Regions from separate parts of the Stenotrophomonas sp. YJH_SMC_58 genome, predicted to be linked through region 1. Evidence: riboswitches for the same ligand, from Rfam matches in the RefSeq annotation. Region 1 holds a riboswitch; the other holds the start of a gene.
What was found. A riboswitch is a leader RNA that binds a small molecule or an ion and turns the genes downstream of it on or off. The one in region 1 is predicted to bind cobalamin.
Positions count from the first base shown of each region.

Region 2: it holds a riboswitch for cobalamin, as region 1 does, so the genes downstream of both, AC5P68_RS14060 (epoxyqueuosine reductase QueH) here and btuB (TonB-dependent vitamin B12 receptor) in region 1, are expected to answer to the same signal.

Region 1 covers NZ_JCAFSW010000002.1:303,787-309,722, forward strand. The annotation lists gene AC5P68_RS03810 (aminotransferase-like domain-containing protein) at 1-995, shown strand, start outside; gene bioD (dethiobiotin synthase) at 1,071-1,754, opposite strand; gene AC5P68_RS03820 (GAF domain-containing protein) at 1,823-2,305, shown strand; gene AC5P68_RS03825 (TfoX/Sxy family protein) at 2,302-2,664, shown strand; gene AC5P68_RS03830 (histidine phosphatase family protein) at 2,756-3,334, opposite strand; cobalamin riboswitch at 3,478-3,700, shown strand; gene btuB (TonB-dependent vitamin B12 receptor) at 3,816-5,657, shown strand; gene gph (phosphoglycolate phosphatase) at 5,757-5,936, opposite strand, start outside.
Region 2 covers NZ_JCAFSW010000010.1:79,096-85,031, forward strand. The annotation lists gene AC5P68_RS14040 (NADH:flavin oxidoreductase/NADH oxidase) at 1-311, shown strand, start outside; gene AC5P68_RS14045 (LysR family transcriptional regulator) at 315-1,226, opposite strand; gene purU (formyltetrahydrofolate deformylase) at 1,341-2,192, shown strand; gene pncA (bifunctional nicotinamidase/pyrazinamidase) at 2,484-3,110, opposite strand; gene AC5P68_RS14060 (epoxyqueuosine reductase QueH) at 3,166-3,852, opposite strand; cobalamin riboswitch at 4,014-4,243, opposite strand; gene AC5P68_RS14065 (nicotinate phosphoribosyltransferase) at 4,327-5,736, opposite strand; gene AC5P68_RS14070 (bifunctional nicotinamide-nucleotide adenylyltransferase/Nudix hydroxylase) at 5,801-5,936, opposite strand, start outside.

The DNA.
Region 1 (5,936 bases):
ATGCACGCCCCAACGGCTCGCCACGGCTGCTGGCGCAGATCGTGCGCCGCGGCCCGCGCATGGGCCTGCATACCCACAGCGAACGCCTGCTGCTGACCCACGGTGCGATGGAAGGGCTGCAGCTGGCGCTACGCGCGGTCACCCAGCCCGGTGATGCGGTCGGCATCGAGGCGCCGTCCTACTTCAACCTCTACCCGTTGCTGGCCAACCTCGGCCTGCAGGCCATCGAACTGCCCACCCATCCGCAGCTCGGCCTGGATGTGGATGCGCTGGACGCGCTGCTGGAGCACACGCCGCTGGCCGCACTGGTGGTGATGCCGACCGTGCATAACCCGCTCGGCTGCACCATGCCGACCGCCGCCAAGCAACGCCTGGCCGAACTGGTCAACGCACGCCAGCTGCCGCTGATCGAAGATGCGGTGTATGCCGAACTGCAGTTCTGCGAACCGCCGGCACCACTCCTGAAGGCCTTCGATCGCGATGGCTGGGTGATGGTGGTCGGCGGCTTTTCCAAGACGCTGGCGCCGGATTACCGCATCGGCTGGCTCGATGGCGGCCGCTTCGCCGAGCGCATCGCGCTGCTGAAATTCCAGTCCACCGGCGGCGAGCCGCAGCTGCTGGGCGACGCGGTGGCGGCCTATCTGGAAGCGGGCAGCTACGAGCATCACCTGCATCGCATGCGCCGCCTGTACCGCGAACAGGTCGGACGGCTGCGCCAGCTGGTGGCCGAACACTTCCCGGCCGGCACCCGCGCCACCGAACCGCAGGGTGGCTTCCTGCTGTGGCTGGAACTGCCGGGCGTGGACACGCGCGAGCTGTTCGAGCGTGCACTGCAGGAGGACATCGTGTTCATGCCCGGCCAGGTGTATTCACGCGGCGCGCGGTATCGCCATTGCCTGCGGCTGTCGTGCTGCCAGACGCTGGATGCACGCTTCATCGGCGCGGTGGAGCGGTTGGGTGCGATCGCGCGGGAGCTGGCGGCCGCAGCACGGTAGTGCCGGCCGCTGGCCGGCAACTGCACGCAGGTGGATACATCGAGGTTGCCGGCCAGCGGCCGGCACTACCCCAGGTCAATCGAGCAGATGCGTGCTCAGGATCTGGCCATCCGCTCCCGGCAGATGTGGCAGCCGCCCCCAGCACGGCATCGGCAGGCGCCGCTGCAGCGTGGCGAAGTTTTCGTCCTGGCGCTGCATGGCCGGGTCGATGTGGTTGCCGATCCAGCCCAGGCACTCCACGCCACTGGCCTGCAGCGACTGCGCGGTCAGCCGCGCATGGTTGACGCAGCCCAGCCGCATGCCCACCACCAGCAACACCGGCAACCGCAATGCGCGCACCAGGTCGAGCTGGTCGAGCGTGGCCGAGACTGGTGCCAGCCAACCGCCAACCCCCTCCACCACCACGACATCGGCCTGCGCGCGCAGCCGCTCGAACGCTGCCACGATCGGCGCCAGCTCCACCTGCACGCCATCCTCGGCAGCGGCCAGCTCCGGCGCCAGTGGCAGGCGCAACGCATACGGGTTCAGATCGGCATAGTCCGGTACCGGCCAGCTGGCCGCCTGCAGCGCCAATGCGTCTTCGTTGCGCAGGCCCTGGCCCAGGTCTTCGCTGCCGCTGGCCACCGGCTTCATCCCCACCGCGCGCAGGCCGCGCCGGCGCAGCGTGTGCAGCAGCGCGGTGCTGGCCGCGGTCTTGCCGATCTCGGTATCGGTGCCGGTGACGAACAGGGCGGGCGGCAGCGTGGCGGGCAACGGCATCGACGGGCTCCAACGGGGCAACAGAGCGTGCATTATCGCCGGCCCGGCGCGCTTGCTAGACTGCTGTCATGTTCGCCAATGCCTCGCTCACCGGCAGCAAGCCGGAACAATACGCCCAGCTGCTGGAACAGGCCCGTGGCCTGGTCTACGCCGAGTCCGACCGCATCGCCAACGCGGCCAACCTCTCGGCCCTGGTCTACCACGCCCTGCCCGACCTGAACTGGGTGGGCTTCTACCTGTACGACGGCAAGGAACTGGTGGTCGGCCCGTTCCAGGGCCTGCCGGCCTGCGTGCGCATCCCGCTGGACAAGGGCGTGTGCGGTGCCGCCGCCAGCCAGCGCGTGACCCAGCGCGTAGAGGACGTCGACGCCTTCCCCGGCCACATCGCCTGCGATTCGGCCTCGCGCTCGGAACTGGTGGTGCCGCTGCTGCGCGGCGATGAACTGATCGGCGTGTTCGACATCGACAGCCCGAAGGTCGGCCGCTTCGATGCCGACGACCAGGCTGGCCTGGAAGCCATCGCCCGCGTGTTCGTCGAGGCGCTGGGATGAGCGCACCGAAGCTGCGCAACATCGGCCCGAAAAGTGCGGCGTGGCTGCGCCAGGTCGGCCTGCGCAGCCGCGACGACCTGGTCGCGATCGGAGCCGTCGGCGCCTTCGTCAAGGTCAAGCGCGCCGGCTTCAAGCCCAGCCTGAACCTGCTGTACTCGCTGGAAGGCGCGTTGCTGGACTGCCATTGGCAGGAGCTGAGCGAGCCACAGCGTGAAGCACTGGTGCAGGATTACGAAGCACGCATCGCTGCGCATCCGCTGAAGGCAGCCGGCCCGGCGTCGGGCCCGGTGCATGAGCAGCGCTTCGATGCCGACGATGACGCTGAGGACAGCGTGGCCGAGGGCGCGGACGAGGATTGAGGCCTCCGCGTTCCTGGGGATGCCGGCCAGCGGCCGGCACTACCAGTGTGATGCGGGATCGGTAGCACCGGGCCATGCCCGGCGAGTGCGCTCAGGGCTGCTGCAGCTCCAGCAGCTCACCCACCAGCCCGATCTCACCGCGCTCCAGCCATACCCGCAGGCGCGTGCCGTGGTCGATGCGCAGCGCCCAGCACAGCGACATCGGCAGGCCGCAGACCTGCGACAGCACCATGCGCAGCGGGCCGCCATGGCTGACCACCAGCGTCGGCACCGGATCGCCATCATCGAGCAGGCGATCCAGCGCGCGCGCGATGCGCCGCTCGAAGTGGCCCCAGCTCTCGCCATTGGGCGGCGGGAACGCGTGCGGGTCGGCATGGAAGGCCGCCAGTGCATCCTCCGGCAGGTCGAACAGCGACCGCCCGTCCCAATCGCCGAAGTCCAGTTCTTCCCATTCCTCGTCCGATTCCACGTCCAGTCCGCGCGGGGTGGCCAGGGCCATTGCCGTGTGCAGCGAACGCAGCCGCGGCGAACTGATCACCCGCTCCCAGCGTTGCCCGGCATAGGCCTCGACCAGTTCCTGCGGCAGGCGGGCCAGCTGCGGTGGATCGCTGCGGCCATCAAGGAACTCATCACGGCCATTGCCGGCATGGCGGACCAGGTCGAGGATCATGCGCGCGTCCCGGACGGGCGACGCAGGTACAGCGGAAAACGGGCGGACATCGGCAACGGCACCACGGGATCGAGCAACCATTCTAAAGGCACAGCAAAGGCAGTCGCGCAGGCGCGACGCAACGGGACGGCCTGCGATGCCGTAGACTGCGCGCACTTCCAGGTGACCTGCGGCCATGGCCGGCAGGTTGAAACGGGAAGCCGGTGACGCGTGATTCCACGCCAGGCCGGCGCTGCCCCCGCAACGGTAAGCACGTCAGTTCCAGGCAACACCGCCACTGTGCCGCAGGCATGGGAAGGCGCCTGGACGGTGGCCTCGCGCCACCCGGCGGCGAGCCCGGAGACCGGCCCGGAAGCCTCAGGTCGCGATGCGGTGGGCATGGCGCTGGATGACCGTGGCGTGCGCTGCGGCATCGGCGCACGCCTGCCTTCGCGGCTCCTCCCCTTCGCCACGCGGGCGTGCGTGGCACTTGGAGTCCCCCATGAAGCTGCAGTCCCGAATGCTGTCCCTGGCCGTGCTGGCCGCCCTGCCCGCGCTGGCCCAGGCCGCCAATGACACCACCGCGCTCGACCAGATCCTGGTCACTGCCACCCGCACCCCGATCGCCCTGCAGGACAGCATCGCGCCGGCGCAGGTGATCGACCGCGCCCAGATCGAATCCAGCCAGGCCACTTCGCTGCAGGAACTGCTGCGCGGTCGCGCCGGCATCAACCTGGCCAATGCCGGCGGCCTCGGCAAGCAGAGCTCGCTGTTCCTGCGCGGTACCAATTCCGGCCACACCGTAGTGCTGGTGGACGGCGTGCGCATCAACAGCGCCGACCTCGGCCTGGCCATGTACCAGGACCTGCCGCTGGCGCAGATCGAGCGCGTGGAAATCGTGCGCGGCCCGCAGTCGAGCTTGTACGGCGCCGACGCCATCGGTGGCGTGATCCAGATATTCACCCGCCGCAACCAGGGCGATTTCGCCCCGCACTTCCAGCTTGGCGGTGGCAGCAACGGCCTGCGTGAAGCCAGCGGTGGCATTGGCGGCGGTACCGAACGCGGCTGGTTCGGTGCCGACATCGCCTACCAGCATTCCGACGGCATCGATGCCTGCCGCGGCTCGGCCACGCTGTTCACCGGCTGCTTCGCCGACGAGCCCGACCGCGACGGTTACCGCAACCTGTCCAAGAGCCTGCGCGGTGGCTACACCTTCAACGACCAGTGGAACGTGGAAGGCAGCGCCCTGCGCGCCGACGGCAAGAACCATTACGACGGTTACTACAACTATTCGGAAACCCGCCAGCAGGTGCTGGCCGGCAAGGTGCGCTACACCCCGTCCGAGCGCCTGGCATTCACCGCAAACGTCGGGCGCAGTGACAACGAGTCGGACAACTTCGGCGACTTCGGTGCACGTGGCAGCGCACAGACCCACCGCGACAGCGCCTCCCTGCAGGGCGATTTCGGCGTGGCCGAGGGCCAGCTGCTGAGCGCAGGCGTGGACTGGAGCGAAGACAACCTGGATGGCAGCAGCGCGGGTTACCTGGTCGACAGCCGCCGCAACACCGGCGTGTTCGTGCAGTACCAGGGCCGCTTCGGCCGCCACCAGCTGCAGGCCAGCGCACGCAACGACGACAACCAGCAGTTCGGCAACCACGCCACCGGCAGCGTTGGCTGGGCGATGGAGCTGGGCCACGGCCTGCGCCTCAACGCCAGCTATGGCACGGCGTTCAAGGCACCGACCTTCAGCGATCTGTACGACCCGTGGAGCGGCGTGCCCACGTTGAACCCGGAGAAATCCAAGAGTGCCAACCTGGGCGTTTCGCAGCAGGGCCAGGGCTGGCACTGGGGCCTGGATGTGTATGAAACCCGCATCGATGATCTGATCACCTACGATGCGGCGACCTTCAAGATGCAGCAGGTGGAGAAGGCCCGCATCCGCGGTGCCGAACTGACCGGCGGCGTGCTGCTGGCCGGCTTCGACATCAACGCGCAGCTGAGCTACACCGACCCGCGCAACCGCACCGGCGGCAGCACCCAGTTCGACAACTGGCTGCCACGCCGCGCGCAGCAGACCGCGCGCCTGGACATCGACCGTCGCTTCGGCGATTTCCGCGCAGGCCTGACCGTGCAGGGTGCCGGCAAGCGCTACGACGATGCCGCCAACACGGTGAAGGTGGGAGGCTACGGCACGCTGGACCTGCGCGCCGAGTACGCACTGACGCCATCGTGGTCGCTGCTGGCACGTGCCGCCAACGTCTTCGACCGTCGCTACGAAACGGTGGCATGGTTCAACCAGCCCGGCCGCGAGTACCAGTTGAGCGTGCGTTACCAGCCGAAGTGAGCGCAACGTTCATGGTAGTGCCGGCCGCTGGCCGGCAACATCATGACCTTCGGCAACGCATCCCGGGTTGCCGGCCAGCGGCCGGCACTACCCCCTGCTTCAGCCCCACAACCCCGGCAGTTCACGCAGGTCGTCGATCACCGCCACCGCATGCGCGGTGGCCAGGTCCAGGCCGCGCGGATAGCCGTAGCGCACCAGCGCGATCGGCATGCCGGCCTCTTCGGCGGCGCGGTAGTCGGTCAACGAATCACCCACCATCAGGCAGGACTCCACCGGCAG
Region 2 (5,936 bases), on a different contig from region 1:
TCTCCAGCGGTGGCCTGGACGAACGCCAGAAGATCACCGTCGGTCCGGGCTACCAGGTGCCGTTCGCGGCAGCGATCAAGGCCAAGGTGCGCATGCCGGTCATCGCCGTGGGCATGATCACCGAGCCCGAGCAGGCCGAATCGATCCTGCGCCATCGCCACGCCGATGCCGTGGCCCTGGCGCGCGGCATCCTCTACGACCCGCGCTGGCCGTGGCATGCCGCTGCCGCATTGCGCGACAGCGTGGAACCTGCGCCACAGTACCTGCGCTGCGAGCCGCGCGATGCGCGCGGCGTGTTCAAGACGCGCTGAGGCTCACACCCGCCAGGCCGGCGCGATGCCGGCCTGAAGGTGTTCGAACAGCGCGCGGATCTTGGCGGTGAAATCGCGGCGGTCGCTGACGCAGAAGTAGACCTCCATCGGTTCCGGGCGCCACGCGGTGTCGGCGCCGAACACCGCCTGCAGGCGGCCCTCGCGCAGGTACGGCTCGGCCACGAATGCGGCCAGCCGGGTGATGCCGGCACCGGCCGCCGCCAGCGTCGCCAGCGCATCGATGTCATCGCAGACCATGCTCGGTGGCAGCGTGGCGTCCACGCGCTGGCCGTCCTTCAGCAGGCCCCAGCGCAATGGCCGGCCATCGGTAGGGAAGCGGTGCAGCAACCCGCGATGACCGCCCAGTTCGGAAGGCTGTTGCGGGGTGCCGTGCGCCTTCAGGTAGGCCGGCGAGGCACAGAACACGAACGGAACACGCGCCAGCTGCCGCGCGACCACGCCGTCCTCCAGCTGCGCCCCGATGCGGATGCTGGCATCCACCGCTTCCGGCCCATGCTGCACGGCGCGGTCGGTCAGGCGCAGCTCCAGCTGCAGTTGTGGGTAGCGCTGCTGCAGTGAAGGCAACAAGGGGGCAAGCACGTGGCGACCGAAGGCGCTGCTGCTGGCGATGCGCAGCGGCCCGGCCGGTTCGATGTCACCGGCGGTGACCATCGCCTGCGCGCGCGCCAGGTCGGCTTCGATGTGGCGCACCTGCGCCAGGTACAGCGCGCCGGCCTCGCTGAGGGCCAGCTGCCGCGTACTCCGGTTCAGCAACCGTACGCCCAGATGGGCCTCCAGCCGGTTGATGTTCTGGCCGACCGCGGTGGCGCTGATGCCAAGGATGCGGGCCGCGGCGGCAATGCTGCCGGTCTCTGCGGTGCGGGTGAAGCTGCGGATCAGTTGCAACAGGTTCATGACCGACCAGCTTGCCACGGGAAGGTCCAAGTATCGCTTGGTACTGAACCAAGCAGGTCGGTTGCACCCGTGATCATCCGGCCGCTGGGCAGGGCGCTGCCCTACACTGTGGCGATGCGCCCCGATTCCATTCTTACCCTGTCATGCCCCGACCGCACCGGCATCGTCTACCGCGTGTCCGGCCTGCTGTTCGACCACGGCTGCAACATCCTCGACGCCCAGCAGTTCGGCGATGAGGAGAGTGGCCGCTTCTTCCTGCGCGTGCACTTCGACCGCGATGCCGGCCTGCCGCTGGAGACCGTGCACGCCGCCATGGCCACGCTTGCCGAAGGCTTCGGCATGGACTGGCAGCTGCACGATGGCCGACGCCGCGCGCGGCTGCTGGTGCTGGTCAGCAAACAGGGGCATTGCCTCAACGACCTGCTGTTCCGCGCCCACAGCGGCCAGCTGAAGGTGGACATCGCAGCAGTGGCGTCCAACCACGCCGACTTCGCGCCGCTGGCGGCGTCCTACCAGGTGCCGTTCCACCACCTGCCGGTGACCGCCGATACACGCGCGGTGCAGGAGCAGCAGATCATCGACCTCGTCGAGCGCGAACGCATCGACCTGGTGGTGCTGGCGCGCTACATGCAGATCCTGTCACCCACGCTGTGCCGCGCGCTGGCCGGCCGTGCCATCAACATCCACCACAGCTTCCTGCCCAGCTTCAAGGGCGCGCAGCCGTACCACCAGGCACACGCGCGTGGGGTCAAGATCATCGGCGCCACCGCGCACTATGTCACCGAGGACCTGGACGAAGGCCCGATCATCGAACAGGACGTGGCCCGCGTGGACCACGCGATGGCACCGCGTGAACTGGTGCGGCTGGGCAGCGATACCGAATCGCTGGTGCTGGCACGCGCGGTTCGCCGCCATGTGGAGCACCGCATCCTGCTCAACGGGCATCGCACGGTGGTATTCCGGTAATCGCCCATCCCGCGTCCGCCGGGCATGGCCCGGCGCTACCACGGGTGCTATCCGGTAGTGCCGGCCGCTGGCCGGCAACTGCAGAGGTCCCGAGGTTGCCGGCCAGCGGCCGGCACTACCGAATCTTGATTTCATCCAATGAAAAGCCCCCGGTTCGGCCGTCCCGCGATCTATAGGGGGGCGTAGTTAGGGGGCTGGATGAATCGATTGTGTTGTTGTGGGCAGGAGCGCGCAAGCGGCATAGCGACGTGCGCGGTAGCGCCGCGCCGGGCCATGCCCGGCGGTCACGCCTCAGACGATCGCGATCCCCGCCTTGCCCAGCGCCTCGCGCACCATCACGTCGTTGGCTTCGGTCACCGGCTTGGTCAGCTCCCACAGGAACTTCACCCGGAAGCCGGACTTCACCGCGTCCTGCGCGCTCCACAGCACGCAGTAGTCACGGGCCAGGCCGCATACGTGCACTTCGCGGATGCGGCGTTCATGCAGCCAGCCGGCCAGGCCGGTGGCCGGGCGCTCGCCCTCGGGGCCGTGGTTCTCGCGGAAGGCGCTGTACGAATCCACCTGTTGGCGCGTGCCCTTGCGCAGGATCAGGTCGGCCACGGTCCAGTCCACGCCCGGGTGCAGGGCGGCACCGGCGCTGCCCTGCACGCAGTGGTCCGGCCACAGGGTCTGCGGCTGCGCGTGCAGCAGGATGGTCTCGAACGGGCGTTGGCCGGGGTGCTGGCTGGCGAACGAGGCATGGTCGGCCGGGTGCCAGTCCTGTGTTGCCACCACGGTGCGGTAGCGGCGCTGCGCCAGCAGATCGGCAATGGGTGCCACCAGCGCATCGCCCTGGTCGCAGGCCAGGGCGCCACCGGGCATGAAGTCCGGCTGCAGGTCGATCACCAGCAGGGCGACATCGGCGGGCAGGGCGGTCATGGCAGTTCCGGTACAACAGAAGGGGCGACCAGCGTGGCCGCCCCATGCCTGCACGTCAATCGTCCTGCGGCGTCCCAGCGTCCTGCCCGTAGTACAACAGGCCGATCTTGATCCGCTCGCGGCCATTCTCGCGGCGATGGCGGTTGGCATCGCGCAGCGAGTACACGCAGCCGCAGTATTCCTGCTGGTAGAACTGCTCGCGCTTGCTGATCTCGATCATGCGGCTGGCACCGCCGCCCTTGCGCCAGTTGTAGTCCCAGTACTGCAGGCCTTCATAGCGCGAGGCGGCGCGGATGCCGCAGTCGTTGATCTGCGCCATGTTCTTCCAGCGCGAGATGCCCAGCGAAGAACTGATGGTGTCGTAGCCGTGCTCGTGCGCGTACAGCGCAGTGCGCTCGAAGCGCATGTCGAAGCACATCGTGCAGCGGATGCCGCGTTCAGGCTCGTTTTCCATGCCGCGTGCACGGCTGAACCAGTTGTCGGTGTCGTAGTCGCAGTCGATGAAAGGAATGCCGTGCTGCTCGGCGAAGCGGATGTTCTCCTGCTTGCGCAGCTCGTACTCCTTCACCGGGTGGATGTTGGGGTTGTAGAAGAAGATCGCGTAGTCGATCCCGGAGGCGGTGATCGCCTCCATCACTTCGCCGGAACAGGGCGCGCAGCACGAATGCAGCAGCAGGCGCTTGCCGTCGGCGGGCAGGGTCAGGGTGGGGCGTTGGAGCTCGGTCATCGTCAGGTACCGCATGGACCGCCGGCAACGGCGGTGGCCCATGCATCAGCGCGTGGGTGAACGGGTCTGGCCGGATACCGTGAACAGGACGCGCGCGGCCACATCGCCTGCACGCGCAGGACGACGACGGCCCCGGCAACCTCCCCGCGGAGATTCCAGGTCGAGTCAGGGGACGGTCGTGTCCCCCGGCCGGGGCCGGTATTCGGGCTGATGGACTCGGGCCGCAGCCCACCTACTACCTGCCGCTTCCCAGGCGCGAGCCCAGTGCTGTTGGCAGGATTCGTTTCCATTCACCGCTGCGGGGCAGCTCCGGAATGGACGCGCGAGGCGCCTTCACCGGATTCCCGTTTAAATCCCTCCCCGCGCCGCAGCGATGGGAGGGATACCTTCGGCGTGTGCAAGGTGGACCTGTTGGTGGCGCCGGTCAAGAGCGCAGGGGGCAGAGCCCGCTGCGCTGCAACGGGATCCAACCCCGGTCGGGATGCACCTTCAATGCCCCACGGCCGCCCGCGTGCGGATGTCGTCCAGCCGCTGGTCGTGCAGCAGGCGGCCGTTCTCCCACACGGTCACCATTGCGTCCTCGAAGCCGTCCGGCAGGGTGTCGTCGCCATTGGCCGGCAGTGGCACCGTATGCAGGCTGCCATCGTCCAGGCGGCGCAGCAGGCGCATGCGGCCACGCTTGCTGGCCTTGCCGGCGTCGGTGACCGGATCCTTGTAGACGTCGATCCACTCACCCTCGACCCGTGCGGCCGAGCACTTCAGCGCGAACTTCTGCGTATCGCGGTCCAGCCGCTGCAGCAGTGCACCGCCCATGCCGAAGGCCACGTTGTCGACGGCGTAGCCGTCGTCGGTGATGCGCTGCAGGATCGCGCGGATGGTGTCCGGATTGATGCCATCGCCCTGGATCACCCGCACGTGGTTGAGCACGCGATAGCCCTTGCCGTTGAGGCTGTGGCCGAAGGCTTCATCCAGCCGGCGCAGGCTTTCGGCCACCACCTCCACCGGGTCACCCGAGTCGGGACGGATGACCAGGGTGGCGCCCGACGCGATCACGTCATCGCGCAGGGTGGTGCCCCAGTGTTCGCTGATCGCGCGGTAGATGTCATAGCTGTCCGACACCACCGCCACGATCGAACCGGGCTTGCCGAACTGGCGCAGCATGTTGCGATAGGCGTCCACCTCGCGTTCGCGGCCCCAACTGGTGATGGTGCTGTGCTCGGCGGCCGGAATCGAATAGCCGGCCATCGGCGCGTGGTAGTGCGCGCGTGCCAGGCACAGCGCCGACACGGTATCGGTGCCGAGGAAGTTGACCAGGTGCGCGGCACCGCCCAACGCGGCCGATTCCAGGCTCGATACACCGCGCGCGCCGAAGTCGTGCAGCTTGAACGGCAGCTGCCCCTGCGGGTCGTCGCTGGTCTGCTGCAGGAACGCGGCGATGGTCTGCCGTGCGTGCCAGCTGATGGTGGCCACGGTGACCGGATACCACACGCGCAGCAGCAGCGTTTCCAGATACGACGGCACCCAGAACGCAGCCGGATCGGTCGACTCGATGGTCATCAGTGCCTGGTGGGTGGGCACCACGCTGCCCTCGGGAACGGCGCAGATGCGCACCGGCAGGTGGCCGCCAAGCCGGTCGACGATATCGCGCCAGCCGGCCTCGTTGAACGGTTGGCCATGGGCGGCGAATACCGCAGCAGCGTCGTCGATGTCGGCGTGGGTGACCGGTCGTGCCAGCGCGTCCTTGAGGATCGCCTGCAGGCCGAAGAACACCGTGCGATCGTGCAGGCCGCCACGTGATTCGACGTAGAAGAACGTGGCATCGGTACCCGGCGGGTACTGCAGCCAATGGCTGGCCTTGTAGCTGTCGGTGTTGAGGAGAAGATTATCGAGGTAGTGCATGACGGAAGCTCCTTCGCGTCGAGTGACACCAGCGGTCTGTCCGCCAGTGGGGAGGCCGGGCCTGTCAGCCGCGGCCGAGGAAATACTCCAGGATGTGCAGGTGGTCTTCGAACAGCTGCGGGCCCATGTCCAGGGCTTCACTCACCGGTATCCAGCGCGCCTTGTCGGCGTCATCGCCGCCGCGCACCGGCGGCAGGTCA